DNA from 3 places in the Clostridium sp. JN-9 genome. Region 3 is predicted to be linked to each of the others. Evidence: a T-box and tRNA genes for the amino acid it is inferred to sense, from the RefSeq annotation. Region 3 holds a T-box; the other regions hold tRNA genes.
The links. A T-box is a leader RNA that pairs with one kind of tRNA and senses whether it is charged. The one in region 3 lies ahead of thrS (threonine--tRNA ligase), so its partner is inferred to be a tRNA-Thr.

Region 1: it has a tRNA-Thr gene. The T-box ahead of thrS (threonine--tRNA ligase) is inferred to sense a tRNA for this amino acid. The anticodon was not compared.
Region 2: it has a tRNA-Thr gene. The T-box ahead of thrS (threonine--tRNA ligase) is inferred to sense a tRNA for this amino acid. The anticodon was not compared.

The regions. Positions count from the first base shown of each region.
Region 1 covers NZ_CP035280.1:239,791-250,153, reverse strand. Annotated here, with positions in the region: gene metK (methionine adenosyltransferase) at 1-461, opposite strand, end outside; SAM riboswitch class I at 542-643, opposite strand; tRNA gene EQM05_RS01265 (tRNA-Tyr) at 694-778, opposite strand; tRNA gene EQM05_RS01260 (tRNA-Thr) at 784-859, opposite strand; tRNA gene EQM05_RS01255 (tRNA-Val) at 891-966, opposite strand; tRNA gene EQM05_RS01250 (tRNA-Tyr) at 973-1,057, opposite strand; tRNA gene EQM05_RS01245 (tRNA-Thr) at 1,063-1,138, opposite strand; gene yyaC (spore protease YyaC) at 1,404-1,946, shown strand; gene EQM05_RS01235 (rod shape-determining protein) at 2,004-3,041, opposite strand; gene spoIIID (sporulation transcriptional regulator SpoIIID) at 3,142-3,396, opposite strand; gene EQM05_RS01225 (M23 family metallopeptidase) at 3,504-4,220, opposite strand; gene spoIID (stage II sporulation protein D) at 4,528-5,571, opposite strand; gene murA (UDP-N-acetylglucosamine 1-carboxyvinyltransferase) at 5,700-6,956, opposite strand; gene EQM05_RS01210 (hypothetical protein) at 7,044-7,706, opposite strand; gene EQM05_RS01205 (F0F1 ATP synthase subunit epsilon) at 7,937-8,341, opposite strand; gene atpD (F0F1 ATP synthase subunit beta) at 8,353-9,756, opposite strand; gene atpG (ATP synthase F1 subunit gamma) at 9,769-10,363, opposite strand, start outside.
Region 2 covers NZ_CP035280.1:3,180,034-3,190,396, forward strand. Annotated here, with positions in the region: gene EQM05_RS15335 (nitronate monooxygenase family protein) at 1-761, opposite strand, end outside; gene EQM05_RS15340 (M23 family metallopeptidase) at 863-1,897, opposite strand; gene EQM05_RS15345 (DnaD domain protein) at 2,096-3,079, shown strand; gene EQM05_RS15350 (ATP-binding protein) at 3,072-4,049, shown strand; tRNA gene EQM05_RS15355 (tRNA-Asp) at 4,069-4,145, opposite strand; tRNA gene EQM05_RS15360 (tRNA-Val) at 4,155-4,230, opposite strand; tRNA gene EQM05_RS15365 (tRNA-Glu) at 4,239-4,313, opposite strand; tRNA gene EQM05_RS15370 (tRNA-Thr) at 4,327-4,402, opposite strand; tRNA gene EQM05_RS15375 (tRNA-Asp) at 4,411-4,487, opposite strand; tRNA gene EQM05_RS15380 (tRNA-Val) at 4,497-4,572, opposite strand; tRNA gene EQM05_RS15385 (tRNA-Glu) at 4,582-4,656, opposite strand; gene EQM05_RS15390 (pyruvate, water dikinase regulatory protein) at 4,822-5,619, opposite strand; gene EQM05_RS15395 (CoA-binding protein) at 5,635-6,012, opposite strand; gene EQM05_RS15400 (IS1182 family transposase) at 6,165-7,793, shown strand; gene EQM05_RS15405 (hypothetical protein) at 7,984-8,229, opposite strand; gene EQM05_RS15410 (NAD(P)/FAD-dependent oxidoreductase) at 8,582-9,814, shown strand; gene EQM05_RS15415 (acyl-ACP thioesterase domain-containing protein) at 9,840-10,363, opposite strand, start outside.
Region 3 covers NZ_CP035280.1:2,657,602-2,667,964, forward strand. Annotated here, with positions in the region: gene thrS (threonine--tRNA ligase) at 1-1,770, opposite strand, end outside; T-box leader at 1,833-2,060, opposite strand; gene ytxC (putative sporulation protein YtxC) at 2,112-3,026, opposite strand; gene EQM05_RS12850 (DUF6873 family GME fold protein) at 3,161-3,865, shown strand; gene EQM05_RS16290 (hypothetical protein) at 3,945-4,148, shown strand; gene EQM05_RS12860 (DUF6718 family protein) at 4,376-4,564, opposite strand; gene EQM05_RS12865 (hypothetical protein) at 4,584-5,198, opposite strand; tRNA gene EQM05_RS12870 (tRNA-Cys) at 5,339-5,412, opposite strand; tRNA gene EQM05_RS12875 (tRNA-Gly) at 5,416-5,490, opposite strand; tRNA gene EQM05_RS12880 (tRNA-Phe) at 5,684-5,759, opposite strand; tRNA gene EQM05_RS12885 (tRNA-Asp) at 5,765-5,841, opposite strand; tRNA gene EQM05_RS12890 (tRNA-Val) at 5,848-5,923, opposite strand; gene EQM05_RS12895 (transposase) at 6,196-7,107, shown strand; gene EQM05_RS12900 (hypothetical protein) at 7,365-7,724, opposite strand; gene hslO (Hsp33 family molecular chaperone HslO) at 7,826-8,704, opposite strand; gene EQM05_RS12910 (class I SAM-dependent methyltransferase) at 8,742-9,485, opposite strand; gene EQM05_RS12915 (small, acid-soluble spore protein, alpha/beta type) at 9,655-9,909, opposite strand; gene EQM05_RS12920 (oligopeptide/dipeptide ABC transporter ATP-binding protein) at 10,013-10,363, opposite strand, start outside.

The DNA of each region.
Region 1 (10,363 bases), 810 kb from region 3:
GCAAGCTTATGTGCCATAGCTATAGGCATAGGCATATATTCCGGAGTTTCATTTGTGGCATACCCAAACATCATACCCTGATCTCCAGCTCCAATAGCTTCGAATTTATCCATCTGTCCTTTTTTAGCCTCTAAAGCCTGGTTTACACCTAATGCAATATCAGGTGACTGTTCATCGATTGAAGTAAGTATGGCACAGGTATCTGCATCGAAACCATACTTTGCTCTTGTATAGCCTATATCCTCAATAGTTTTTCTAACTATCTTAGGAATATCAACGTAACATTTTGTAGATATCTCACCCATAACCATAACCATGCCAGTGGTTACAGTAGCTTCGCATGCAACCCTTCCATTTGGATCGTTTTCTAATATTGCATCTAGTACTGCATCTGAAATCTGATCACATATTTTGTCTGGATGTCCTTCTGTAACAGATTCTGATGTAAATAATCTTCTCATTATTCTCCCTCCACCTTTCTCTATACACTATAATATAATAAAAAAGCCTCTTCATAAGAAGAGGTTAATTACTAACAACTCTCTTATCTTGCAGAAATATCTGCAGGAATTGGCACCTTAATGCAAATGCATCGGTTGCCGGGTTTCATAGGGCCCTTTCCCTCCACCTCTCTTGATAAGAGTAAACCTATATAATTTTTAAAAACTTAAAAGACACTAAAATTAGTGTCTTTGGTGGAGGAGGATGGATTCGAACCATCGAAACATTACGTAACAGATTTACAGTCTGCCCCCTTTGGCCACTCGGGAACTCCTCCATACATGGTGCTGGCAGTAGGACTTGAACCCACCACCTACTGATTACAAGTCAGTTGCTCTACCAGATGAGCTATGCCAGCATATTATTTTGTCTATATAAATTAAATAAAATGGTGGGCACAACAGGGCTCGAACCTGTGACCCTCTGCTTGTAAGGCAGATGCTCTCCCAGCTGAGCTATGCGCCCATTTTATGGTGGAGGAAGATGGATTCGAACCATCGAAACATTACGTAACAGATTTACAGTCTGCCCCCTTTGGCCACTCGGGAACTCCTCCACACCTGGTGCTGGCAGCAGGATTTGAACCCGCGACCTATTGATTACAAATCAATTGCTCTACCAACTGAGCCATGCCAGCATATTTAATCTATATTTATCAAATTATCAACAAGCAATAGTATACATTGTTACTGAGTTAATTTCAAACCCTACATTTAGTTATTATTCAAAAATATCTTTAAAATGCTCATTAATCCTTCGAATAATTTAATATTAGACACATAGCTGCTCCTGAATAACTAACACAAGCTTTTGTGCATATATTGTTTATTCACTAATTTTTTATACATTGTAAAATATTTCTCCCAATAGTTTCATATAAATTATTAAGGAGGTGTTGGCATTTGAACAAGGTAAAAGTTTATTACAAAAATGCTTTGGCTTATTATGAGATTGCTTATTTTTTGAAAGACTATATTAGTAAGGATACAATAATTGTGTGTATAGGCACTGATAGATGTATAGGTGACTGCCTAGGTCCATTAGTGGGTACATTTCTTAAAGAAAGAAACTTTCCACTGCCTGTATATGGTACAATACCTGATCCTATTCATGCATTAAATATTGATAGAAAATTATCTGAGTTAAAAGCTCTTCATCCTCAAAGCAACTTTATTGGAATAGATGCCTGTCTTGGAGATGAAGGTTCCATAGGAGAAATACAAGCAAGAGATTTTGCAATACATCCAGGAAAAGGTGTGGGCAAATCACTTCCTGATGTAGGGGAAAGCTCTATTATAGGCATAGTTGACTCAAGTGAAAATAATGAAATATTCAGTAACAATTCAATTAGACTGGATTTAATTATTTCAATGGCCAGAACCATTGTCAATTCATTAATTCATTCTTGTTATCTTAAAGAAATTTCAGATTGGACTTATAAGTAATTTATTGAAAAATAAAAACAAAGTTCTAATAAATCATCAGAGCTTTGTTTTACTTTTTTATTTATTATCAATAAGTGTTATATCTTCTCCAATAAAAGAAACGTCCATTTTGTCAAGATATTCTAACACTTTACCTGTTCCAAGAGCAACACAGGATACGGGATCCTCCGCTAAATAAACAGGAACTTTTGTTTCCTCTTGAATTAGATCACTTAATCCATTTAATAATGAGCCGCCTCCGGTCATCATTATTCCTTTATCAGCAATATCTGCTGCTAATTCAGGAGGTGTCTTCTCCAATACTGAGTGAGTACAATCTGCAATAGCATTTACTGTTTCCTTTAGCGCTTCCCTCATTTCTTCAGAAGATACTTCTACATTTTTTGGAAGTCCTGTTATTAAATCTCTTCCTCTTATTTCAGCCACTTTCTCCTCGTCCATTTTAAAAGCAGAACCAATATTAATTTTTAAATCCTCTGCAGTTCGTTCACCAATCATTAATTTATGTTTCTTTCTTATATACTTTATTATGGATTCATCGAATTTATCTCCAGCTACTTTAATAGATGATCTTACCACTATTCCCCCTAATGAAATAACTGCAATATCAGTGGTTCCTCCTCCGATATCAATGACCATACTTCCACTAGCTATGGTAATATCCATACCTGCACCAATTGCAGCAGCTAATGGCTCCTCAATTAAAAATACTTTTTTTGCTCCCGCATTCTTAGCTGCATCTATAACTGCCCTTTTTTCAACTTCGGTAGCCTCACATGGTATACAAACCACTACCCTTGGTGATGATATTCTTCTCTTACCGCAAGCTCTTGAAATAAAATGTTTTAACATTCTTTCTGTGATATCATAATCAGAAATTACACCGTCTCTCATTGGACGAATTGCTACTATATTTCCCGGGGTTCTGCCAATCATCTGTCTGGCTTCTTCCCCTACAGCCAGCACCCTGTTATTAGTTCTATCTATTGCTACAACTGAAGGTTCTTTTAATATTACGCCTTTTCCTTTAATATATACTAAAACAGTAGCTGTTCCTAAATCAATTCCCAAATCTGTCCCTATACTAAAAAACATTCCCTCTTCACTCCTGCTCATTTGTAGTTATATGCTTTAATTAATCACAATTATAATCTGATTATAGCATACTAATAGTTTTATTATAATAGGAATGTTATTAACCTTCAATAGCCTTGTACTTCATTTTTGTAGCTTTTCCACCTCTGATATGCCTTTCTGCTTTGTTATAATCAAGAATATTTTTAGCTTCCATGGCAATTTGTGGATTTATTTTAGGCAATCTTTCTGTCATATCCTTGTGTATTGTACTTTTACTTACTCCAAAAACCTTTGCTGTTTTTCTGATTGTAGCTTTTGATCCTATGATATATTTAGCAACTTCTAAAACTCTATCTTCAATGTAATCTTTCAAAGTGCTGCCTCCTTAACCCTTCTATACTTATAAATATGCTTTACTGCATATTTAAATTACTTTATATAGCCATTTTCCGATATATTAATCGGAAAATGGCTAATAATCTAGTATTTTATATATGTTAATGGATTTACTGATTGTTTGGATTTTGTAACCTCAAAATGTAAGTGATCACCATACTTTTCATATGCTGAGTTTAATGTAGTGTTGCCAACAACACCTATTTTTTCACCCTTTTTAACAGTCTGTCCCTGAGCTACTAATACTTTTGCATCAAGGTTTGAATATACTGTTTTTAACCCATTCTGATGATCTATTACAATTTCAACGCCATTCTCAGTTGTACTGCTTATTTTCTCGATTTTACCGCCTAAAACCGATACAACTGGTTCACCTAAACCAGCTTTTATATCTATACCAAAATTAGGTCTGTAGGAATTTGTAGAATCCCAATAAACAGGTTCAGATGAAAATTGTCTTGCTATTGTTCCATTAACAGGCTTAACAAAAGTTGTATCCGTAGCAGCTGCTACACCTGTTGAACCAGTTTTTGGTACAGATATATTTGCTCTGTTATTCTTTTTTACCTGCAGAGCATTTTCATATTCTACGCTAGGCTCCTGTGCTATATCTGCTGTGCTGCTGCCATTTTTCTGATCAGTAACGCTATTTTGAGTTATAGGTGTATTTTTTAACTTTACACTGTTTTTGGCAGTTACTGCAGCAACTGCGGCTACAACGCACAAGCATACAAATAAAATTACATAGAAGCCCTCCCTTTTAAAAAAATTTGAACTCTTGTTGAAAATTTTTTTGTCCATATGAACACCTCCATTTTCAGTCTGTCCATATGCTCCTAAAAAATACATATTTTATATAAAAAATTTACTACTTTTTTCATATTTTTTTGACAGCACATTACACATTATCTTCAAAATATGCCACATCTGACAAATGAAAAACTTAAATCAAGAAAAAAGCCCAAAAAAAAATAATAAATATCTCAGTTTTCTTTTACAAAAGATAAACTTAAGATTCCCTTAATAAAGGAAATCGATAATATTTATTACTTAACTTTTGAGCTTTAGCATTGCTATTATATACTTTGCAGATTTCAAAGTATATATATTAATATTTTAGTTTTTCAATTTTAACTCCCTGATAATAATGAGTTAATATTTTATTGTAACTGTCTCCGGCTTTAGCCATATAATTGGCACCCCACTGACTCATGCCAACACCATGCCCACATCCCCTGCAGGTAATTATAACAGTGTTTTTATTGTAGCTTAATGTAAAATTTGAGGAGTGCAGATTAAACATGGCTCTAAAATCTGATCCAGAAATTGTGGTACCTCCAAGCTTAATAGATTTCACCGTGCCCGCACTGCTTGTACTTAAAATTGCTACCTGCTTTTTTATACTGCCTGCTGAAAGTTTTGCATTTGGATAAGTGCTGTTAACCCGGTTTACAAAGTCCGCTGATTTTACATTTTCTACTGACTTGAACTCAGGTGAATTTTCATCACCGGGACTGCTTACACTTTTTAAATAATCTATATTTTGAGAAAAAACATCCTTGCTGCTTTCTGTTTTTCCGCTGCTTACAGCAAAATAATAGGGTTCCATAACCAATTCTCCATTATAGGTTAGAATTTCACCTGCAGTAGACTTTACTGCTTCAGTGATTTTATTCCAATACTCCCCGCTTTTTTTCTCAGGCCATGCCTTAAATCTGGTATCCTTGTCCATATATGCCTGACATTGAACTGTATCCACTACATCTGCTCCATTAGCATACTTGTATTTAACACCTCCAAAGCACTCCATATGTGCTGCTGCAAAGGTTCTGGCTGCTACTGCCTGAGCCTTTAAAGCTTCAATATTATATTCCGCAGGCATTTCTGCTGCAACAACGCCCCTTATATATTCTTCAAGGCTTATGCTTAAAATCTTGTTTTCCTTGGTTAAATATACTTTTATTTCTGGTCCTCCGCCATTGTTCTTATTAAATATAACATCATTAGGCTTAACTCCAAATTTAGTTATATCGCCTTTTAAATTATTGTTAACACCTACAATTAAAATTGGTAATATCATTATAAATAATAAAATAGCTGTTAAGATTATTACTATTCTTTTCAAATGAAAGGGGATAATTATTCTTTTCAATGCACTTCCTCCCTCTAATGAAAATAGCATAATATATTTTATTAGTATAAAGATAAAAATATTACCAAAGTAAAAGGGATATTGCATTTATTAAGCAATATCCCTTTTTTGCATTAAAGCAGCTTATATTAATTTACCCTTTTTATTTCAGCTCCTAAATTTTTCAGCTTTTTTTCTATTTCTACATATCCTCTATCGATATGATATATATCTGTAATTGTAGATTGTCCTTCAGCAACCAGTCCACATAATATTAATGCAGCCCCGGCTCTTAAATCTGTTGCCTTTACCTCACTGCCTGTTAATTTATCAACGCCTTCTATAATGGCTGTCCTCCCATCAATTTTAATATTAGCTCCCATTCTTTTTAACTCTGGTACATGCATGTATCTATTTTCAAAAATAGTTTCAGAAATATTGCTTGTTCCTTTAACAGTACATAAAAGTCCCATCATTTGAGCCTGCATATCTGTTGGAAAACCTGGATATGGCATGGTTTTTATATCCACAGGCTTTAAGTCCACATCTCCATCTACTGTTATTGAGTTACTTTCACAGTGAATTTTTACTCCCATTTCAGATAATTTGGCAATGACAGGTTTAATATGTTGTTCATTAGCCCCATTAATTCTAATTTTACTTCTGGTTATAGCAGCTGCTACCATAAAAGTACCTGCTTCAATCCTGTCATAAATGGGTACATGAGATGCTCCCTTTAATTCCTTTACTCCGATAATATGGATGGTATCTGTACCTGCTCCAATAATATTTGCTCCCATACTATTTAAAAATTTACCTAAATCCTCTATTTCAGGTTCCTCTGCACAGTTCTCTATTATTGTTTCTCCCTCAGCCTTTACAGCAGCCATCATTATATTTTCTGTTGCACCAACCGATGGGAAATCCAAATATATTTTATTTCCTACAAGTCTGCTGGCCTTGGCTTCTACATACCCATGACCAACATTTATTTTTGCGCCTAATGCAGTAAGCCCCTTCAGATGCAGATCTATTGGTCTTGTACCTATATTACATCCTCCAGGCAGTGAAATTTTAAATTTTCCATATCTTGATATCATAGGACCCATTATAAGAAATGATGCCCTCATTTTTTTAACTAATTCACTATTGGGTTCACAATTCTTTAATTTTGATGAATCAATAAATACGCTTTTGTTTAAAACATCAATGTCTATTTTTGCAGAAATAGACCTTAGTACATCACACAATACAAATACATCTTCTAACATAGGGGCCTTATTTATAATACACTTATCTTCACTTAATATGCTGGCTGCTATAATTGGTAATATAGAGTTTTTAGCTGTACTAATATCTACTTCCCCTTCTAGCTTTTTTCCTCCATTAATAATTATTTTACTCATTTACATCCTCCAATCTACAGTACTGTTGTATAGCATAGATAACTTTGGCCATTTAATAATTTAATTAAATTTACATTTTGTTTATCTTTAGTAGGAAGTAAGTATTTCCGGTGTTCCAATTATCACATCAATTCCGGAAGGATATTTGCATACAGCATAGTTTAAATCAATTGATCTTCCAGCACTTTTAATAGGTGAATATCTCCCAGTATAAGCAGTACTGCTGAATCCATTTTCTAATTGTACTGTTTGTATGTCAGTACCTCCATGTTCTTTTATAACTACCCCCAATTTTTCATTAATATGTTCTAAATCCTGTGAATCAACTTTGAACTTAATATACATGAAATATGTGTTCACATTATAATCTTTACTTAGAGCTGAAGAAATATCTTTTTTAAAATCAGTTAAATTGTTTACGTTGTCCTTCTTAGTTAAATTTACAGTTACAACATTATAATTGTCATAATTAATACTTTCTATGTAACCATTAATGATATTACTTTTGATTTCAATACAGTATAATTTATCATTTCGAACTACATTATCTATATCCTTAATATTAGGATTAATTTTTTTTAAGATGCTGCTGCATATTTCCTCTCCATTACCATTAGCATTAAAAGAAAATCTAATTCCATATTCCTGAATATTGCCATTACAGCTTTTTACCATGCTATCTATTAAGTCTCCTTTATTGCTTGCAAATGAATGGCTGTTCATATTTATAAACAAAAATATAATTATCAATACAAAAACTTCTATTTTCCGCAACATAATAAACACAATATAACTCAACAGAGATATATTTTACCCCTCTCATAATTTGTATTATTTTGATTATGGACAAATACCCTTTGAAATATTCAATAAATATATTATTAATATATAGTTTTTAAATAAAAATGTGCATAAGTGGGGCTTTCTCATTTCTACATTAAATTATGCATAAAAAAAAGACTAGAGTAAATTACTCTAATCTATATAATTTCCTTTGCCTTTATTCTAACAAGCGCTCTCATAAGAGAGTTTTCAGCTCTTTTTATATCAATATTCTGCTTTTCCTGTAATCTCTTTTCAGATCTGGACTTTGACTCCTGAGCTCTTTTTATATCTATATCCTCAGGCCATTCACAGGCTCCACAGAGTATAACGGCTTCATTATTAAGAACCTTTATAACTCCATCGGAAGTAACAGCTTTATATTTTTTACCTTCTGCATCAGTAAATTCAGTTATTGTTGGAATTAGAGACTTGATCATTGGTATATGATTAGGTAATATTCCTACCTTACCATCTTCACCTTCTGTGATGACTTCAATAACTGCACCACTAAAAAGTTCTTTTTCAGGAGATTTAATTGTTAATTTTAAAGTCTCTGCCATAAAATCCTCTCCTATTCCTGGCTTCCCATAATGGATTTAGCTTTCTCAACAACATCATCTATAGTTCCAGCAAATAAAAAGGCTGATTCTGGTAAATCATCATATTTGCCATCTAATATTTCTTCAAAGCCCCTTATTGTTTCTTTAATGGGAACATATTTACCCTTGATACCTGTAAATTGCTCACCAACTGTAAATGGCTGTGAAAGGAATCTTTGAATCCTTCTTGCTCTTGTTACTACCTGCTTATCCTCATCCGAAAGTTCATCTACTCCCAAAATAGCAATGATATCCTGTAATTCTCTATATCTTTCAAGAATATGTTTTACTCTTGATGCCACTTCATAATGTTCATTTCCAACAATTCTAGGATCTAGTATCCTGGATGATGACTCCAATGGATCTACAGCAGGATAAATACCTAGTTCTACTATGGATCTGGACAATACAGTTGTTGCATCAAGATGAGCAAATGTAGTAGCTGGAGCTGGGTCAGTCAAGTCATCTGCTGGAACATATACTGCCTGAACAGATGTAATTGAACCATGTTTTGTTGATGTAATTCTTTCCTGTAAAGCTCCCATTTCAGTAGCCAGTGTAGGCTGATATCCAACTGCACTTGGAATTCTTCCAAGTAAAGCTGAAACTTCTGATCCTGCCTGGGTATATCTGAATATATTATCAATAAATAAAAGAACATCCTGTCCTTGATCTCTAAAATATTCTGCCATTGTCAATCCGGTTAATGCAACTCTCATTCTGGCTCCTGGCGGTTCATTCATCTGGCCAAAGACAAGTGCTGTTTTGTTTATAACACCAGATTCCTTCATTTCATTGTATAAGTCATTACCTTCCCTTGTTCTTTCACCAACACCAGTAAATACTGATAAACCACCGTGCTGTTTTGCTATGTTATTAATTAACTCCTGGATCAATACTGTTTTACCAACTCCTGCGCCGCCAAACAGTCCAATTTTACCGCCTCTTTGATAAGGTGCTAACAAGTCAATAACCTTAATCCCGGTTTCAAACATTTCCGGCTCAACAGACTGCTCTTCAAAAGTTGGTGCTGGTCTATGAATAGAATAAAATTCATTAGCCTTAAACTCTCCTGCCTCATCCATAGGCTTTCCAAGAACATTAAACAATCTACCAAGGACTTCTTCTCCTACAGGAACAGTTATTGGTTTTCCAGTATCAACAGCATCAATTCCTCTTTTTAAACCTTCAGTTCCTTCCATAGCTATAGCTCTTACAATATCGTCACCAACATGCTGTTCAACCTCAGCAACAATTTTTCTATCATCAAGTATAATTTCTATAGCATTATAAATATTAGGAAGGCTGTCTGAATCAAACTTTATATCTATAACAGGTCCTATTACCTGTACAACTTTACCTATTTTGCCTGGCATCAGTTTACCTCCTTACTTTTGAGCTTCTGCTCCACCAACTATTTCTGAAATTTCCTGAGTAATCAAACTCTGCCTTACTCTATTATATTTTAGCTGCAATTTTTCCAATAAGTCATTTGCATTTTTAGTTGCTCCGTTCATGGCAGACATTCTTGCCCCTTGTTCACTAGCTTTTGAGTTAAGCATATAATTTAATATACATTGCTGAATATATGTATCTGATAAGTCTTCCAGTAAAGTATTCACTTCAGGTTCAAGAATAATACTACTGTTATTAACTGCAGTAAAATCTATTGGAAGCAGCTTTTTTGTCAATACATCTTGTTTTACAGCGGAGTGGAACTTGGTATAAACAACCTTTATTTTTCCTACTTCGCCATTCCTATAAAGTCTTAATGCATGTTCAGCAATAATTCTAGCTTCTTTTAAAGAGGGCAGATCAGAAATTCCAACATATTCTGCTGCAGTAGAGTATTTCAATTTTTTGAAATATGCTCTTCCCTTTTGTCCAACCACCATAATGAAAGAATTATCCTTATTCTCAGATGCCTGCCTAATTGCTTCTGATACAGCATTTGAATTAAAGCTTCCACAAAGTCCCGAATCG
Region 2 (10,363 bases), 520 kb from region 3:
CATTTTATATATTCTTCCTTATATTTAATATCGGCATCACACTCAAATGTGGCCACAAATCTTGTAGCCATCTGAACTCCGCTTGCCCCTAGTTTAATCAGTCTCGCTATATCTCTGCCGTCATAAACCCCGCCTGCTGCAACCACAGGAATTTTTTTATTATAAAATTCTTCAAATACTTTAACTTCATTTATTACCTCAGTTACAATATCATCTAAACTCATAGGATTATTTAAATCTTCTCTGTGAAATCCTAAGTGTCCACCTGCTTCTGGGCCTTCTACTACAATTAAATCCGGGCATCTGTTATGTCTCTTCCACATTTTACAAATAATAGATGCTGCCTTACCAGATGAAACTATTGGGGCGATTTTTATATTGCTTCCTAAAGCAAACTTTGGAAGTAATAATGGCAATCCTGCTCCTGAAATTATCAGGTCTGCATTTTCCTCAATACATGCCTTTACCATTTCACCATAATTATTTGTAGCAACCATTAAATTAACCCCAATTATTCCATTTGGGCTTATTTCCTTTGCCTTCCTGATTTCTTTTCTCAATGCTCTTATATTTGCCTCTTTTGTATTTGTAATGAAATCAGGCTCCCTATATCCTATCTGCGCCCCTGAGATTATACCAACTGCACCTTCATTTGCAACTGCAGAAGCCAACTTATAGCCTGAAATGCCTACTCCCATTCCACCCTGTATTATAGGTACACTAGCAATCAAATCTCCTATTACTAAAGGAGGTAAATTCATACGATCCTCTCCTTACACTGTTTTGATACTCAAACATTTTGATAATCAAAGTATATATTAGCAGTAAAATAAAGTCAACATATTTTTAAATTTCTTTTACATTACATCCCAATACTTAAATATTTTAACGGGTTCTCCGGCTGGCCATTTACTATTACTTCAAAATGTAAATGTGGTCCTGTGCTGTTACCAGTACTGCCTACTTGACCTATTTTATCACCTTTTTTTACATATTCATTTGTGCGTACTTCTATAAGGCTGCAATGTCCATACACTGTTTCTATGCCATTACTATGCTGAATTTTAATTACATTTCCATAACCTTCTTCATAATGTGCAGCTATGACTTTACCATCCCAGGCAGCATAAATAGGATCTCCCATTGCTGCTCCAATATCTATTCCCTTATGCTGTTTTCCCCATCTCATACCGAAATTTGATGTTATTGTTCCTAAGGCCGGCGTAAATAGCGTTACCTTCTGTGAAGCTCTTGATAGTTCTGCTCCATTTTTTACTCCTGTTACATTAAAGCAGACTAATGCTTCATTGTTTTTATCACTAAGTATGATCTTCTCAGATAAAGCATCTATAGTTGATATTTTAGATATATCTGCATTAACTTTTGCATAAGTAATTTTATTATTTAATTTATATCCTTCCAGCTGTTTTATGTTATTTTTATTTATATAATAATCTTTTACCTTATCCAGTACCTTTACTATTTCTTCCTGATTATTTAAGTATCCAATTATCTTTCCGTCAGTTTTCATGATAACAGCCGGAACTTCTATCTTTATATTGTTTTTTATTGAATTTTTCATAAATTCCGTATGGCTTAACAACTTGTAATCAATTTTAACCTGCTGGAACTTTATCTCTTCATTTATATTTATTCCTTTATGTTCATTCATTAACTGAGACTTGACTTCTTCATTTATTCTATTAAAATCTTCTTTATCTTTAACATATGCAATTGGAGTATTTTCCAAATAGACCTTCCAGGCATTTGGTTTTAATGAAATATATTCTTTAGCACAAACAGTACCTGCTATAAATAATGCTGCTATGCATATAATTTTTTTAATATCAATCTTTTTATACAAAATCAACATTCCCTTCAGTAATTTTTTTGTCATAGCTAATATTTTGCTCTAAATATGCCAAAAAATACAACTTTTATTATAAAATCTCATATGGCACTAACATTGAGATACTATACTTATTTTGATATAATTAATAGTTGTTGATACTGCTATAGTATAAATTAAGAAATGGAAAAGGAGGGGTTACGTAAAACATTTACATTATAAAGTTTTACGTGACAATGTTAATTTATGAGTACTTATGTTTTTAAAAATAATACATTTAGCTATACCCCTGTTAGTAATGTTTTTATAGATAAATTTATGCCAAAGGCCAGAGGAGAATATGTAAAAGTTTATCTTTTAGGCCTGAAATACTGTATGTCTGGGGAACTTGGTGTTAGTTCCGTAATAATGTCATCTACCCTGCATTTACTTGAAACAGATGTAATTAATGCATGGAATTACTGGGGGGATGAAGGTGTTGTTGAAATTGTTCCAGTAGACAATATGGGTAACTTCTCAATAAAATTTCTGGATTTAGACAGCTTAATGCCAGAAAAAAATGATAGTATAGATCTTCTGAAAGAATTAGATAATAATTCAGTAAAGGATATGCTGCAGGATGTGGAAAAGCTCATCGGGAGACCACTTTCCTCAAAGGAAATGTCTATGTATATAGGCTGGTCAAAAGATTATGGCTTTTCTCCGGAAATCATTCTTTTATTAGTTCAGTATTGTGCATCTAAAGGTAAGACTGACTGGAGATACATAGAGAAAATAGCCATAGCCTGGTTCGATGCTAAAATTAAAACTGTTGAAGAAGCTCAGATTTATATTAAGAAGCATGAGGATAAGTGGGTATCTATAAGAAAAATATTAGGGTACCTTGGGATAAAGGACGGAGAAGTTATGAAGCCTCAGGAAGATTTATTAACTAAATGGCTTACAATATATAACTTCCCTACAGAAATAATTTTTAAGGCTTGTGACATATGCTTTCAGAGAATTAACAAGGCCGATTTCAAATATATTGATGGTATATTAACAAGCTGGTTTAAAGATGGAATAAAAACACTGCAGGATATTGCTGTTAAGGATAATAAAAAATCATCAGGAAAAAAAGCTGTTAATTATAATAACTCTCCAAAAGATTCATTTAATAACTATGAACAAAGAGACTATGATTTTAATGCATTAGAAAAAAAATTATTAGGATGGGATAATAATGATTAAAGGATATCAAGGAGACATCTTAAAAAGCTATGAGTTAATAAGAGATGAAGAAAAAAAGCTGCTGGCTGACAGGAAAAAAGAAATATCAGAAAAGATTCCTGACATATATAATATAGAAAACCAAATTGGGAAACTTAGCATAGAACTTTCACTAGTTATGTTAAAGAATATTCCAGATAAAGATGATAAGATTAAATATTTTAAAAATAAGATAACTGAGTTAAGAATGAGAAAAACTGAATTATTAGTCAGCAATGGATATCCCATGAATTATCTGGATCTTCATTATAGATGTCCAAAGTGTAAGGATACTGGCTTTATTGGCACAGATAAATGTTCCTGTTTCAAACAGAAATTAGTTTCTCTTTACTATAAAAATTCAGATTTGTCCTCATTACTTAAAAATAACAACTTTGGCAATTTTGATTTCAGATATTTTTCGGCATCCAGGATTTCAAGTGAACCTGACAGCCCAAGAAAAAACATTGAAAAAATTCTGCAGAAAAGCTGGGACTTTATAAATTCCTTTAGTGAAAACAGTGAAAATTTATTATTTTATGGTACCTCTGGCACTGGAAAAACCTTTCTATCTCATTGTATTGCCAAAGAGCTTTTAGATAAAGGTTATTTCGTTGTTTACAGAACAGCTGATGACTTAATTCAAAATCTTAAACATATAAAATTTAACGAAGATGATCAGATGGAGTATCTATTGTTAGATTGTGATTTGTTAATCATAGATGATCTGGGTTCTGAACAAATCAGTGTATTTTCAAAAACCGAATTATTTAACTTAATTAATAAAAAACTTTTAATGGGGAAGAAAATGATTGTATCAACAAATTACAGCCTGGAGGAAATTTTAAAAAGTTATTCTGAAAGAATATCCTCAAGGCTTTTAGGCAATTTTAATTTATGCAAATTTTATGGAGATGACATACGAATTCAAAAAAATATAAAAAAGCTGTAAGTAAAACTTACAGCTTTTTTGGCGACCTAGAAGGGACTCGAACCCTCGACCTTCGGCGTGACAGGCCGACACTCTAACCAACTGAGCCACTAGGCCATAGTTATGTGGTGGGCACAACAGGGCTCGAACCTGTGGCCCTCTGCTTGTAAGGCAGATGCTCTCCCAGCTGAGCTATGCGCCCACATTATATGGTGACCTCTAGGGGACTTGAACCCCTGTTACCACCGTGAAAGGGTGGTGTCTTAACCACTTGACCAAGAGGCCATATTAAATTTAATGGTGCTGGCAGCAGGATTTGAACCCGCGACCTATTGATTACAAATCAATTGCTCTACCAACTGAGCCATGCCAGCGATATAAATGGCGACCTAGAAGGGACTCGAACCCTCGACCTTCGGCGTGACAGGCCGACACTCTAACCAACTGAGCCACTAGGCCGTAATTATGTGGTGGGCACAACAGGGCTCGAACCTGTGACCCTCTGCTTGTAAGGCAGATGCTCTCCCAGCTGAGCTATGCGCCCACATTATATTGGTGACCTCTAGGGGACTTGAACCCCTGTTACCACCGTGAAAGGGTGGTGTCTTAACCACTTGACCAAGAGGCCATATAATATATATGTTATTAGGTTTGCGCAACCCGACATAGACTATAATACAAAATATTTCCCAATGTGTCAACATATTTTTTTGTTTTTCTGATTTATTTTTGTGATAAATACCTCCAAGGTCCTTATTTATCAATACTTTACGGAACTTATCTGACAATTTAATTACTGCTGTCCAATACTCTCCATTATTATAAAAGCTGTGTCCTCTATTGCTCTCTTTGTTACATCTATAATCTTACACCCTAACCTTCTCATAAGTCTATCCGCAAAATCCAGTTCATCCAAAACCCTTTCTGCATTTGCATATTGAATTGCATGAGATGCTGCCCTCAGCTTATCAATCCTATGCTTTCTGATTTCCATCAACTGAATTGGATCTATCGTTAATCCTATTATTTTATTTCTATTAATATTAAATAATTCATCAGGAACAGGTACCTCAGGCATTAAAGGAATGTTTAGTGCTTTTATACCCTTATTAGCCAAATACATGCAAAGGGGTGTCTTTGATGTTCTTGACAGCCCAATTAATACTACATCTGCATTTTTAATACCCGAATGATCCTTACTATCATCATATTGAATGGCAAACTCCATAGCTTCAATCTTTTTATAGTACTGATCATCCATGCTCAATATTGCCCCTGGCTTATAATCCGGGACCTTATTTAAAATTCTTGCTGCCATACTAATGCATGGTCCTAATATATTAGTTATATGAATTCCCTTTTCAATACATCTTTGGACTAAAAATTCTCTTACATCAACTAATACAATAGTAGAAACCACCATTGTATTTTTAGGATCTTCTACTCTCTTTATAAAGTTATTAACTTCTTCAAAACTATTTACATATGTTATTCTTTCAACCTCAATCACGTCGCTGAACTGACTGGCCGCTGCTCTTGCAACTTGATCAGCGGTCTCACCAATAGAATCTGATATGGCATAAATCTTCAACTTTTATCCACCATCCTATTTATTATATTTCGAAAGTTCTACCAGGGCACATCCTTCAATTCCTATAATACCTTTATCTTCACAATATGACAATATGTTATCACTTTCTGCACCAGGCTGAATTAAAATATACTTTATTCCAATATCATGTGCCTGTTTTATTATATCAATTCCTATCTTTGGGCTTATACATAAATCAACCACATCAACTTTTTGTGAAATATCTTTTAGTGATTTATACACATTATCATTATTTGCTCTTGGATTCACCCCATAGGCTTTAAAACCTGCTTTTTCAAGGGATTTAAATATTCTATGTGCATATTTTTCAGGGTTAGTTATGTCTCCGGCAACTGCCCAGTTTTTAAAATTCAGAAATTCCGAAGCTTCCATAATTATTCTCCTCCTAATTATCTTTTAATTTAATTCTATTTTATTTTTCCTCAATAGGGGCTGTTGCACTAAAATAATTGGTGCGGCAGCTTTTTTACATAAAAATAAATCTTCCACTCGAAAGAGTGAAAGATTTATAGTAAAATTAACATATGAGAAAATACATTAATTCACACAAAAATTATACTTTATATCGTGGAAATTATCAATTAAAACTTCCATTAAATATTGAGTACATGATTCCCAATAATGATTCAGTGCGTTTGCTAAGTCAATTTGTAGAGGAGATGGATTTAACAGATTTATATTCGACTTATTCCCGAATAAGGGAAAATCAGGCTACGCCACGTCAGATGCTGAAGATTGTACTTTACTCCTATATGAATCATAATTATTCATCAAGAGCAATGGAGCTATCCTGCAAAAGAGATGTAAATTTCATGTACCTTTTAGAAGGTTCACCAGCACCAGATCATTCTACTTTTGCAAGATTTCGTAGTATTCATTTTGCCCCGTGCTCAGAAACAATAATGGCTGAAATGTCAAATTTTCTTTATGAGATTGGAGAAATATCAGGAGATACTATATTTATTGATGGTACAAAGATAGAGGCATGTGCTAACAAGTATACTTTCGTCTGGAAAAAAGCAGTTTCAAAAAACCTGGAGAGATTACTTTCTAAATTAGCTGATTTTGTAGCCGAATGTGAGAAATTGTATGGAATAAAGCTTGTATACGAAAACAAAGTAAAAATGAAACATGTAAAAAAGCTACGCAAAAAGCTTTACGCCTTGAAAAAGGAAGAAAATATTGAATTTGTACATGGATGTGGTAAAAGGAAAACTCCTATTCAACGTTCTATTGAAAAACTTGAGGAATACCTTAGAAAGTTAAAAGAATATACACAGAAAATCCATACCTGCGGTAAACGTAATAGCTATTCCAAGACAGATAAAGATGCAACCTTTATGAGGATGAAAGAGGATGCTATGAAAAATGGTCAGTTAAAACCAGGTTACAATGTTCAGAATGGAGTAGATTCCCAATATATAGTATGGGTTACTGTTTGCGATAAGCCTGGGGACACAACAACATTGATTCCATTTATAAAAAGCATGGAGAATTCCTTGTACTTTAAGTATTTTAAAATTGATGCGGATTCAGGTTACGAGAGTGAAGAAAATTATCTTTATATCAAAGAAAATGGACAGCTATCATATATTAAACCAGCAAATTATGAAATATCAAAAACAAGAAAATATAAACATGATATAAGCAGAATAGAAAACATGGATTATACTGAATTGGGCGATTATTATACTTGCAAAAATAATAAGAAACTAACAGTAAATAAAATAGTAAAAAGGAAAAGTAAGACTGGCTATATAAGTGAAAAAACAATCTATACTTGTGAGGACTGCAGTAACTGTGTTTACAAGAGTAAATGCATAAGAGGACATAACTGTAAAACGCCATTAGAAGAAAGGGTTAAAAATCTTGAGACTTCAAAACTATTCAACATGCTTCGCAAAGAGGATCTTGAAAGAATTATAAGTGATGATGGTTGCGAGTTGAGAATGAATCGAAGTATTCAAGCCGAAGGCTCTTTTGGAGAGATAAAACAGGATATGGGATTTCGTAGATATCTATGCAAAGGTAAAAAGAATGTTTTGGCAGAAAGTATTTTGTTAGCAATGGCACATAATATAAATAAGCTACATAATAAAATTCAGTTAGATAGAACTGAAACGCATCTTTTTCCACTTAAAAAAGGTGCATAATTATCAAACTTTAAAATTTTAAAAACTCTGCAAATCAAAAAAAGCCTTAATATGAAAGGCTTATTAAAGTGCGTCTTTTTTTAATTATCAAGCTCATTGGGGACTAAAATATCATTAAATTTTCTATAAAACACAAAAAAAATGCTGCCGCGTTAGCATATTTTTTTATGCTAATGCGACAGCCCCATAATTAATTGGATAATAATAGTATATCCTGCTTATTGCCACCTATGACACTACAGACATTTCTCAGTGCTTTTTTATATATATTTATATTACTTTGCTGCTCTTTAATCTTTTTATCAGCTTCATCTATGAACAATAAGCAGCTGTCAATAAACTCACTTAAATCTACATCCTTTATGGTTACGTTAAAATTCTTACCAAACTTTGTACCATTTGCAAAAATTCCAAGAGGAATACTTTCATTTATCATTATGAATATTTTTTTCCTCCAGATTCCTTTTTTTATAAATTCAAAATCATCTTCTAATACATCTATAGATGTAATCTTTTCACCTATTTTATCTTCAATAAGCTTTATAATAACTGAGTAAAATGCTAAGCTTATTCCCTTATTTAATTTTATTTTAATTATATCCTTTAATTGATATATACTTTACAAAGTATATAGTTGGAAATTCACTATAAATTAATAGTATTATATGTTAAAATACAGTATAACTTACTTGTAAACTTTTAACTTATAACTCATAACTTATAACTCTTAACTTTTAACTCTTAACTCATAACTCTTAACTTTCAACTGAATAAGGTGGTGTATAAATTTGTTCCATAAAATTATCATTATTGGTGCCGGAGCTTCTGGAATAATGGCAGCAATTACCTGCAAGGACTTTGGGGAAGACGCAGCTATTATTGAGGGACAAAACAGAATTGGCAAAAAACTTTTAATTACAGGGAATGGCAGGTGTAACATTTCCAATATTAACACCAAACCGTCCAGATACCATAGCCATAACAAAGATTTTTTCATACCTGTTTTAGAGGCCTTTAACTGCCGCGACACGAAGGAATTTTTTGAAGGCTTAGGATTACCTCTAACCACACTTGATGACGGCAAAATGTATCCTATGAGCTTACAAGCATCATCTGTAATTGATATACTTAGATTTTCATTAGATGAAAGATCAATTCCTATATATTTAAATACAAATGTAATTGAGATAGAAAAGTTAAGCAAAGGTTTTAAAATAATAACAAATTCTAATGAAGAATTCACCTGTGAAAAGGTTATTTTAGCTTCAGGAGGAACCTCAGCATCAAATACCGGCTCCAATGGCTCTGGATATAGACTTGCTAAAAAGTTAGGACACGAAATTATTACTCCAATACCAGCCCTGGTTCAGTTAAAATTAAATTATGACCATTTAAAAGCACTGTCAGGTGTTAAATTTAACGGATTTGTAGAAATATACATAGATAATAACCTAAAAGGTAAGGATTTTGGAGAAATCCTTTTTACTGACTACGGCATATCAGGTCCCCCTATTCTTCAATTGAGCAGAATTGCCTCTTTGGGAGTATTTAATAAAAGTCATGTTACAATAAAACTGGACTTAATACCAAATCTATCAGATGAAAATCTCAAAGATTATTTATATAACCATTTTGGTATATTCAGCTACAGATCTGTAATGGATTCCTTTATAGGTATAATAAATAAAAAAATAATCCCCATTCTTTTAAAGCAGGCTGGGGTTTCTGATATTCATAAGCCTTGTATGGATTTAACATGGCAGGAGAAGTCTAAAATTATTACATTGCTAAAGCATTGGGAATTTCAAGTTACAGACACTAATTCCTTTAGTAATGCTCAGATAACAGCTGGCGGTGTTAATACTAAACAGGTTAACAGTTCCACTTTGGAATCTAATATTGTGAAAAACTTATTTTTTTGTGGTGAAGTTCTGGACGTGGATGGAGACTGCGGTGGATTTAATCTTCAATGGGCATGGAGCTCAGGATTTGCTGCAGCAAAATCTGCCTGTAATAAATAAAGAGGTCAATTTATATGACCCCCCTTTATTTATTACTTGTCCAATTTGTTTCCATTATGGTTAGCTCAGTACCATTATTGCCTTCTATTTTATGTTTGCATAAAATAGTTCCATCCTGGTTATCTATAACCTGTACCTTTGACTTTACAATATCTCCATAGGTTGTCTCTTTTTCGTATGTAACTATTATATTGTTTAAAGAATGGTCCAATACGATTTCCTTTGGTACGGTTTCCAATGCCCAGGCCACATAATTAACATTATTTACATGCTTATTTGTATCAATATCGCTGTATCTGACATTAAATGTCTTTTCATATTGTGTTTGTTCCGGTGACTTTATTTTTTTAATTTTTACATCTGCATTGTCATCTTTTGAAATGCCATAAGCCAAATACATATCATCTGAAATTCTAATGGGTTTTCTTTTTTCAATGTCAATTAAAAACCAGACTGAATCAGCAGTCATAATTAAATCGTCCTTTGAATCATATACCTCATATTTTCTATAACCAAAAAACTTATTAAATGAACTTGGAACAGTTTTTA
Region 3 (10,363 bases):
GTAAGGTATCTTCTGAAGCTGTGCTTCTCTTATCTTATATCCTATTTTTTCATTTCTTAAGTCTGTTTCAACTCTAATGCCTGCGTCCTTTAATTTATTAGCTACAGATTCCACATATTCACTTTGATTTCCTGTGATATTCATAATCTTTGCCTGAACAGGAGCAAGCCATACAGGAAATGCACCTGCATATTGTTCAATAAGGATACCAATAAATCTTTCAATACTTCCAAATACAACTCTGTGAACCATAACTGGTCTGTGCTTTTCTCCATCAGCACCAATATAGCTTAAGTCAAATCTTTCAGGCATCTGGAAATCCAGCTGTATTGTTCCGCACTGCCATGTTCTTCCTATGCAGTCTTTAAGATGGAAGTCTATCTTTGGGCCATAGAATGCTCCATCTCCTTCATTTACCTTGTATTTAAGTCCAGCTTCTTTTAAGGCTTCTCTTAATCCATTTGTTGCTGCTTCCCAGTCTTCATCGCTTCCCATGGAATTTTCTGGTCTTGTTGATAATTCAACATAATATTCAAATCCAAATACCTTGTAGAAGGAATCAATTAATTTTATTACATTTAGTATTTCACCTGTAATCTGATCCTTTGTCATAAATATATGAGCATCATCCTGAGTAAAGCATCTTACCCTCATTAATCCATGAAGTGCACCGGATTTTTCATGTCTGTGAACTAATCCTAATTCAGCAAGTCTTATTGGCAGTTCCCTATAGGAATGCTTTGTATTCTTGTAAACTAAAATTGCGCCAGGGCAGTTCATAGGCTTTATAGCATAATCATTATCATCAATTTTTGTGAAATACATGTTTTCCTTGTAATGATCCCAGTGACCTGACTGATGCCAAAGTTCCTCATTTAATATTATTGGAGTTTTTATTTCATCATATCCAGCCTTTGTGTGAACCTCTCTCCAGTAATTCTCCAGTAGATTCCTTATAATCATTCCCTTTGGATGGAAGAATGGGAATCCTGGTCCTTCTTCATGTATGCTGAATAGGTCTAATTCTTTGCCTATCTTTCTGTGATCTCTCTTTTTTGCTTCTTCAAGCATTTTTAAGTAATCATCCAGATCGCTCTTTTTAACAAATGCTGTTCCATATATTCTTTGAAGCATTTTATTCTTTTCATTGCCTCTCCAGTATGCACCAGCTATGGACAAAAGCTTAACAGCCTTAACTTTTCCAGTTGATGGTACATGAGGTCCTGCACATAAATCTGTGAAATCTCCCTGCTTATAGAAAGAAATTATTTCATCCTCAGGTAAGTCTTTTATAAGTTCAACCTTATAGTTTTCTCCCTTTTCCTCCATAAATGCTATGGCTTCTTTTCTTGGCAGCTCAAATCTTTCTAATTTCAGGTTTTCTTTTATTATTTTGTTCATTTCCTTTTCAACTTTATCAAGCATTTCAGGAGTAAATGCAAAATCTGCATCAAAATCATAGTAGAATCCAGTATCAATAGCTGGTCCAATTGCTAATTTAACATTTGGGTATAATCTTTTCATTGCCTGAGCTAATATATGTGAAGCTGTATGTCTTAAAATCCATTTCCCCTGATCATCATCAAATGTAACAATTTCAAGAGAACAGTCCTTATCTAATACAGTCATAAGCTCAGCCTTTTTTCCATCAACTACTGCACCAAGTGCTTTTTTAGCTAATGCAGGGCTAATGCTGGCTGCTACTTCAGCAACCTTTACTCCACTTTCAAACTCCATTATCTTTCCATCTTTAAGAGTAACTTTTATCATAATAACCTCCTTACAATTACCATAATAGCTTTTTAAACAAAAAATAAAAAAACTCCTCCCGATTATGGGACGAGTATTAATCGTGGTTCCACCCAAATTAAAAGCAATGTGAATCACTTTTACTTTAGTGCCATGTAACGCTGGCATACGATAATACTTAATAGGTCAAAGCCTTTTGTATACAACTCAGAGGTGGTTTTTAAAGAAGCTTATCCAGGAAATCTTTCAGCCGCTGAATTTCCCTCTCTTAGAATAGTAATTCTTTTACTTTTCCTCATCATAGTCATTATCTTTATTTGATTTGAGTTAATTATATTATTCCTGAAAAGCAATGTCAATAGCTAAGCTCTGCTTTTATTGGTTTTTTCCTTAATTTTTTCCTTTTTACACATTTCACATTTACTGCATATTTCTACTCTGGTGGTAAAAACATTTCTTATTGTTTCAATTAATTCCTTATTAATTGAGTTTTCAATGCAGTGTATTATTATCTTACCAGGTGCATTAGTAATAAGGCCGCTTATAATAACATCTTCAATATTTGATGTCCCAATATTATCTACATCCTGAAGATCGCTTATAAAATCCTTAAAAATATCATTCCCCTGTTTATCCCTGACTTCATATTCTCCATTTTTCTTAATAATAATGTTTACTTCCTCAATTTTACTATCCTGTATTTCCACAAAATATTTTAAAAGCTTTACAAATTCATCGTACTCCCTTTCCACCATGTATTTCTCTACTACTTTATCTATTATACATTCCAAATCCTCTTTGAATTCCTTCATTCTGAAAGTTATAAAGCCATTTATATTTATCATTTTATTTTCTTCAATACAATTACATATTTTGTCTATAATTGTATTTTTCTTATTTAAGCAGTATATGCTGTCTTCGTCAATAATTCTGGAACTGCCCCTTAAGGCCTCTATGCTGAGCTGCCTTAATTTACTTATTTCATCTGATTTTAAAAAGAAATATGTGTCAGATAAGAAATTAAGAATATCCTTTTTCCCGAATTCATCTACAACAATATCATATAATATGTTTGATATATAAAGATTAAACTTATCTTTAAATTTGGAGCTGTAGCTATTGTCATCGCAGATAATTTTAATGAAATGCATTTTGTCTTCAATGCTTTCTGAAATGCCTATGCTCATGCCTAAGCATTTAAAGTGTTTAATCATCATATCCAGCTTGTAAATAAGTTGTTCTTTTTCTTCTTCATATGCAACTGTCAATAATAGCATTATTCTTATCACCTCTTTATGAAAATAGTATATGTTTAATGGCAATGTATATTCAAAATACTTATGCCAATTATCGACAATAATATTTAAGCAAAACTTTTTGTGCTATAATATTCCCAAGCGGGGTGATATGTATGAAATATTCTTTTGTAGACAGCAGAATTTCTCAGGAAGAACTTGCAAACCTTGAAAATGTGGGCATTAAGCCTATTAAGGTACCTCCTTCTGATCTGCTGTATGATGCAGTTTGCGGCCATCCTGATATTCTTATTACCATCATTGATAGTAACACTATAGTTGTACATAGGGACATGCCGTACGATTTTATAAATTTATTAAAAGGTGCTGGATTTGAAGTAATATTATCTGAAAACTCACTGAGTTCATCCTATCCCGGAGATGTTATCCTAAATGCAGTTAATACTGAACAGTTTTTTATGCATTCCCTTAAATACACTGATACAGCCTTATTAAATTTGGTAAAAAACAAGAAAAAATTAAATATAAACCAGGGATACTCAAAATGCTCCACTGCTTTAGTTGCTGATAATGCTGTAATCACCAGCGACAAAGGTATTGCTGATGAGCTTGGTAAAATAGGAATAGATGTTTTGCTGCTGCCTCCAGGAGATATCCTGCTTCCAGGACTTGATTATGGTTTTATAGGCGGCACCTGCGGCCTTATAACTAAAAATAAATTAGCCTTCTTTGGCGATCTGAATTTCTATGCTTATGGACAAAAGGTGGAAAACTTTTTAAGACTTCACGGAGTTGAACCTATATTTTTAAGATCAGGAAAGCTCATTGACAGGGGGAGCCTGTTTACAGTTGACAAGTAATAAAGATTAAAGATCAAGTGCCCATTTATTGCTGGCATATTAATTAGAAATAATGGTATAATATTTACGAGGTGATACCATGGAAGAAAACAAGTTAGTGCAGCTATTTAGAGATATGTTAAAAGATGAACTAAAGCCTATTAAAGACGATATAAATGACATGAAACAGAATATAAATGACATGAAGCAGGACATAGTAGGCATGAAACAGGACATAAAATCTTTACAAAGTCAAGTACAGGAAAACACAGGACTAATAAAAGCCTTAGTTCTTAGTTCATAGTTCAGAAGTACACAAGGCAGAACAAGACAATATACAAAATGATATAGCACATTTACAAGGTGATATTACCCATGTAAAAAGCACTACAGAAGAAATTAGAAAAGATTTGAATAATGTGGAAATAATCACAAGTAGTAATTGGAATGATATTGCAAAATTAAAGGCTGTTAAATAACAGTCTTTTTTTATTGTCATTTATTTAGCTTCCTTTTATCCCCAGGTCACAGTTACTTTACGGACTGCATTTTTATCACTTTTGAAATATATTCACTTTCATCATCAATAACTGTATATGGGGAATATTCTTTAAAACTTTCCAAATCATTAAGTGTTACTATCTGCACACCTTTTCCAAGGGTTGTTAATGTTAAGTATTTCGATAATGATGCCAGTCTCTGTCCTCGTTCTAATTCCAATACCAAACTACCCTCTTTATCAAATTTCTTTGCTACTAGATAACACACTTTTTAACATCTCCTTAAAATCAGATTCACTTTTAATTTCTCCGCTGTCATATTTTTTCCTTAATGCTTCACCTATAGCATTGTTCTTTTCATACTTATACAAATGTACATGAAGCCAATCGTTCATAATTCTATCACGCTTAGTATTTATTTGTATCTCTATAGGATAATGTTTATTCGTTTTCTGGTAATATAAATGAAGCCCTCTATATCCATCATCATTAGCTTTTCCATTTATCATATTGGCTACCTTAAAAATACTTAAATTCTGCTCTAAAACTTCATTATAATTGTTTATTATAACTCTAATCCCAAGTATATCATTAAAGCATTTATTAGCCTCTACATGGGGATAATATTTATCATATTTTAACAAACATGATTGTATGGATTTTACCCTATAAGCAAAATTCACACCTTTTAATAAATCAGTGCTTTCATAAAATTCTTTTAAATCAATTATTTCATTAAATAAATTATTTTTTTCAAATTTTCTTAGGGTATTCTTTAAACTTTTGCCAAGCTTGCTTTCAAAACTTAATTTATCAAGTAATTCTTCACTTATACCATAAAGACTAAACTTCAACTTAACACCCTCTTTCTTTATGGTGATTACCATTATTATAATTGTATTTGCTAATATTATCAAAACTTTTTTAAATATTTTTATCGCTAAATTTCCCCTAGCCCACTAAAAAAGGGCTATGATAAATCATAGTCCTTTTTTGGAGGCGCCACCCAGATTTGAACTGGGGATAAAGGCTTTGCAGGCCTCTGCCTTACCGCTTGGCTATAGCGCCATATGGAGCGGAAGACGGGATTCGAACCCGCGACGTTCACCTTGGCAAGGTGACGCTCTACCACTGAGCCACTCCCGCTAATTCAGTTAACAGTTTAAAGTTAACAGTTATAAGTCTAATACAGTCTAATACAGTTATAAGTTCAAAGTTAACTGTTTGTGGTTAACTGTTAATGATGTTTTGCCTTAAGGCAAAACTTAAATAATAAATTTCCGCTTTGCAGAAATTACATTAACTCTTCACTCTTAACTCATAACTCTTAACTGAAAATTGGTGGCCAGACCAGGAATCGAACCAGGGACACGAGGATTTTCAGTCCTCTGCTCTACCGACTGAGCTATCTGGCCATTAATGGCGACCTAGAAGGGACTCGAACCCTCGACCTTCGGCGTGACAGGCCGACACTCTAACCAACTGAGCCACTAGGCCAAAATGTGGTGGGCACAACAGGGCTCGAACCTGTGACCCTCTGCTTGTAAGGCAGATGCTCTCCCAGCTGAGCTATGCGCCCACATATGTCATAAGACAATAATAATTATATAGTCTAATCTTAAATTTGTCAATATTAAATTTGTAAACATTTTATCAAGAAAAAATAGAAAAAAATGGGGCTTTCATAAAATATCCAATCCTCAAAGATTTTTGGGACTGCTACGGTGATTAGATATTTATTTTCTAACAGACACTTATGGCTCTTTTAAATAATAATGTTGATGTGAATAGGACAATCCTCTAATGGTAATAATTAAGATACCTACATATTACTGAAGGGATTGGATTACTATGGAGAATAAAAAATGTACTGATATAAATATATTATCTTATTTTGCTTCATTAAGACATGATTCTGAAAGAAAATGCCCATACTGTGGCTGCACCCACACTGTGCTATACGGAAAATACAATGATAAACAAAGATATATATGCAAAAGCTGTAGAAGAACATTTAATGACTTTACAAACACGCCAATTGCTAGGACTCACTTCCCTGAAAAATGGGAATCATTCATTAGGTGTACCATTGAGGGCTTATCCCTTAAGGCGGCAGCCATGGAAATTGGCGTTTCTTATGTAACACTATTTTACTGGAGGCACAAGCTGCTCTCTGCACTAAAAATGGTTAAACAAAATAAAATGCAGGGAAAGTTTGAACTTGAAAATTTCTTCTTAAAATTTTCCCGGAAGGGACAGAAAAGCATTGAACATGATGAAAAGAGAGTTCATGATCAAAGCGTAAGTTACATTAATATCGGCAATAATAAAGTTTGCGTTATTACAGCACTGGATTCACATAAAAATATTTATTCCATGGCAGTGGGCACAGGACGTATGAATGCAATGGATATGGAAAATTATATTGGAAAAATATTAAATAAAAATAAGCAGGCAGTCTCAAGACCAAAAAGCTTTTTTGCCATGTTCTTTAAGAGAAAGAAAATAAGAGAGATCAATAAATATCTTGATAATAGCTCTAAAGCAGTAAAATATAGACGTGACTGCATGGAATGGATGTACCGTTTTAGAGGAGTAGCAACGAAGTATTTAAATAATTATTTAAGCTTATTCAAATTTTTAAAGAACGTTAATTTTAATAATATTTTATCTGCGGTAAATAAATTTATAAAAGAAATAAGTAAAATTAATATCCAAAATACATATATAAATATGAGAAATGCTGAAGTCAGTTTTAATTGACTTGTCCCTAACGGGAATCTGTTACTTTATCAACACTATTGAATAAAAGAGCCATATACCTAAATAACAAAGATTAAACAACAGAGAGCAAAGATTGTTGTTTTGCTTACAGCAAAACTTAAATTTCAGATTTTCTGCAAGAGCAGAAAATCTACATTATTTGTTCTTTAATCTTTAATCTTTAATCTTTGGTTTTAAAAGGAGCCTTGCATCAACAGTTTTAACTGCTAATGCGACAGCCCCAGAAAATTAATATTTTAAGATTTTCTGATTTCATTACAACTTTTACGGCAGTGGAAATGCTTCTTACAGCATACAAACAGCTTGGATAATAACCATGCTGAAATAGCAAGTACAATACCTACAATAATACTTAAAAATATATATTTTGAAGTAAATCTCAGGCATTGAAGATAGCCTTGAAACTCACAAAATGTGCAGATTCCCTTAAAATAACTGAGTCCTGCTAAATTAATGGCCAAAATTAATAAGTCATACATTAAAGCTGAACCAGCTGCCTTCCAGCATTCCATTCTACTGCGGCACAGAAGATTTTGTAATAATACTGCAAATAATCCTGGTACAAGAAAAATCAAGAAATATATAAAGTTCAGCACTGAATTCCCCTCCCCTGCATATTATATTTCTTATATATAATATGCAGAGAATCAGCAAAAGTACCTGAATAAAAGGGACAAACAGTAACTTTAATGTTTATTTACTTTCTATTCAGCAGTTCACCAATTTGTTCATGAGTGAATAAATATGATTTATTACAGAAATGACATTTCAGCTCTTCTGTCTTTCCTTCATCATATATGCTCTTTAAGTCCTTCTCTCCTATGCTTATTAAAGCCCTTTCCACTCTTTCTCTAGAGCAGTCACAGCTATATACGGGTTTCACACTATCCAGAATTTTTAAATCCATTCCTTCAAATATATATTCTGCAATTTCCTCCACAGTTTTTCCGCTGCTTATTAATGTAGTAATAGGAGGTATTTCCTGTAATCTGTATGTTATTAAATCTGCTGCTAAATCTTCGCAGTCAGGCATTAATTGAATTATAAAGCCTCCTGCTGCTTTAATGGAAAGATCGGTATCCACAAGCACTCCTACTCCTACAGCTGATGGTGTCTGCTCTGATGCAGTAAAATAATAAGCAAGATCATCGCCTATTTCTCCGGAAACAATGGGTACCTGTCCAACATATGGTTCTTTAAGTCCCATATCTTTAATTACTAAAAGATTGCCCTGCTTTCCTATTGCACCTCCCACATCCAGCTTGCCTTTACTGTTTAAAGGAAGATCTATGGATGGATTGGAAATATAACCTTTTACGTGAGTATCTGCATAGGCAATAACTACAATATTCCCCGCTTGTCCTCCGCCATTTATTTTCAATGTTAATTTATCTTCTTCATTTTTCAGCATTGCCCCCATTAAAGCACCTGCAGTAAGCATTCTTCCTAAAGCTGCAGAAGCTGTTGCTGCACAGCTGTGAATTTTTGTTCCCTTATTTACAAGTTCTGTAGTTATTGCTGCTATTATTCTTACCTTATCATCCTTAGCTGTAGCATGAATTAATTTATCTGCCATTAATATTCCTCTCTTTCAAAACATTAAATTGTGACAATCATTGTTCCTTCTTTAAAAAATATGCAATTCTTTCTGTGGTATCAGTAATTTTATTATGTGTATAGTTATCCAGCTTTTTGATTATAGTAAATCCTGTTTTGTCTAAAATGGCCTCAATCTGGTCATCCTTATATGCTCTTTCTCTATGCTGTTCATCAAATCTTTCATAAAGTTCTCCACTTTTTATGAAAAAAGTTATGAACATGTCCACAATTTCCTTGTTAAATTCATTATCCCATATATATACAACATCATCGTTATCAAAATGATATATATTATTTCCTAATATCTCCGATATTTTATAATATGAATTAATATCAAAAACAAATATTCCATTGCAATTTAAATGATTATATACTCCCTTAAAATACTCTTCAAGATTATTTTCATCTGTAATATAGTTTGTTGAATCCAGGCAGCATGTTATTAAATCAAATTTTTTATTTAAATTTAAGCTGCATATATCCTGCTGAATAAGTTTTGCTCTGATACCTGTATTCTTAAGTTTGTTTTCAGCTTCACTTAACATTTCAGAAGATAAATCCACTCCCCATACCTGCCTGAAACTCTTCCCTATGTACTTGGTTATATTGCCGGTACCACAGGCTAAATCAAGGTAAGCATCTTTATTTATGTTTTCTTCGCTGCAAAGCTGTATAATCTTATGAGCCCAGCATGAATAGTCTATATCACAGTTTATTAACTCATCATATATATGAGCAAATTTTTCATAGCACTCCATTAAACCACCCCATTAAAACAAATAACAAAGATTAAAGATTAAAGATTAAAGATTGTGGATTTTCAGCTGAAGCTGAAAATCTTTAATTTAAGTTTTGCCACCATGGCAAAACTGTGTTATTTGTTATTATTTACTTTATGTTAAATATTATATATAAAATTAATTATAGTCAATAATTATATTTGATTATATCTCTATTTTTAGGGAGGTTCTTATCCTTCTTTCTCTTGGTCATAATACCGCCTATTCTTCCTGTCTCTTCTGCAGTGAGGCCGCTCCAGCCAAGAGCATCAACCTTTTCCTTTAAGCCCAATTCCTCTGCGATTTCATATTTCATTTCTTCACGAAGCTTTTCAGCACTGGTGAGCTGTCTATGAGATTTAATTTTGGCTTTAATGACTTTTTTTAAAGGTGTATTCCCCATGATAACCCTCCTAATTTGTTTACATTTTAGTATTAGCAGTTATACTGGCTTTTATACTAAAATAGTGCAAAATAAAAAGGCAGGGAATATTCCCCGCCAATATTTAGAAGAGATGACAAGCTACAAAATGATCCTTTTCTATTTCTTTAAATTCAGGATCCTTTTCCAGACAAATTGGTTTTGCATATCTGCATCTGGCTGCAAATCTGCATCCAGGTTTAGGATTGATTGGGCTTGGTACTTCGCCCTCCAGCATAATCCTCTTTCTTTTTCTTTCTATCTCAGGATCTGGTATAGGTATAGCAGAAAGAAGCGCCTGCGTATACGGGTGCAGCGGTTTTTCATATAAATCATGACTGCTGGCCAGCTCCACCATAGTACCTAAATACATAACTCCAACTCTGTCTGATATATGTTTAACCATTGAAAGGTCATGTGCTATAAATAAATAGGT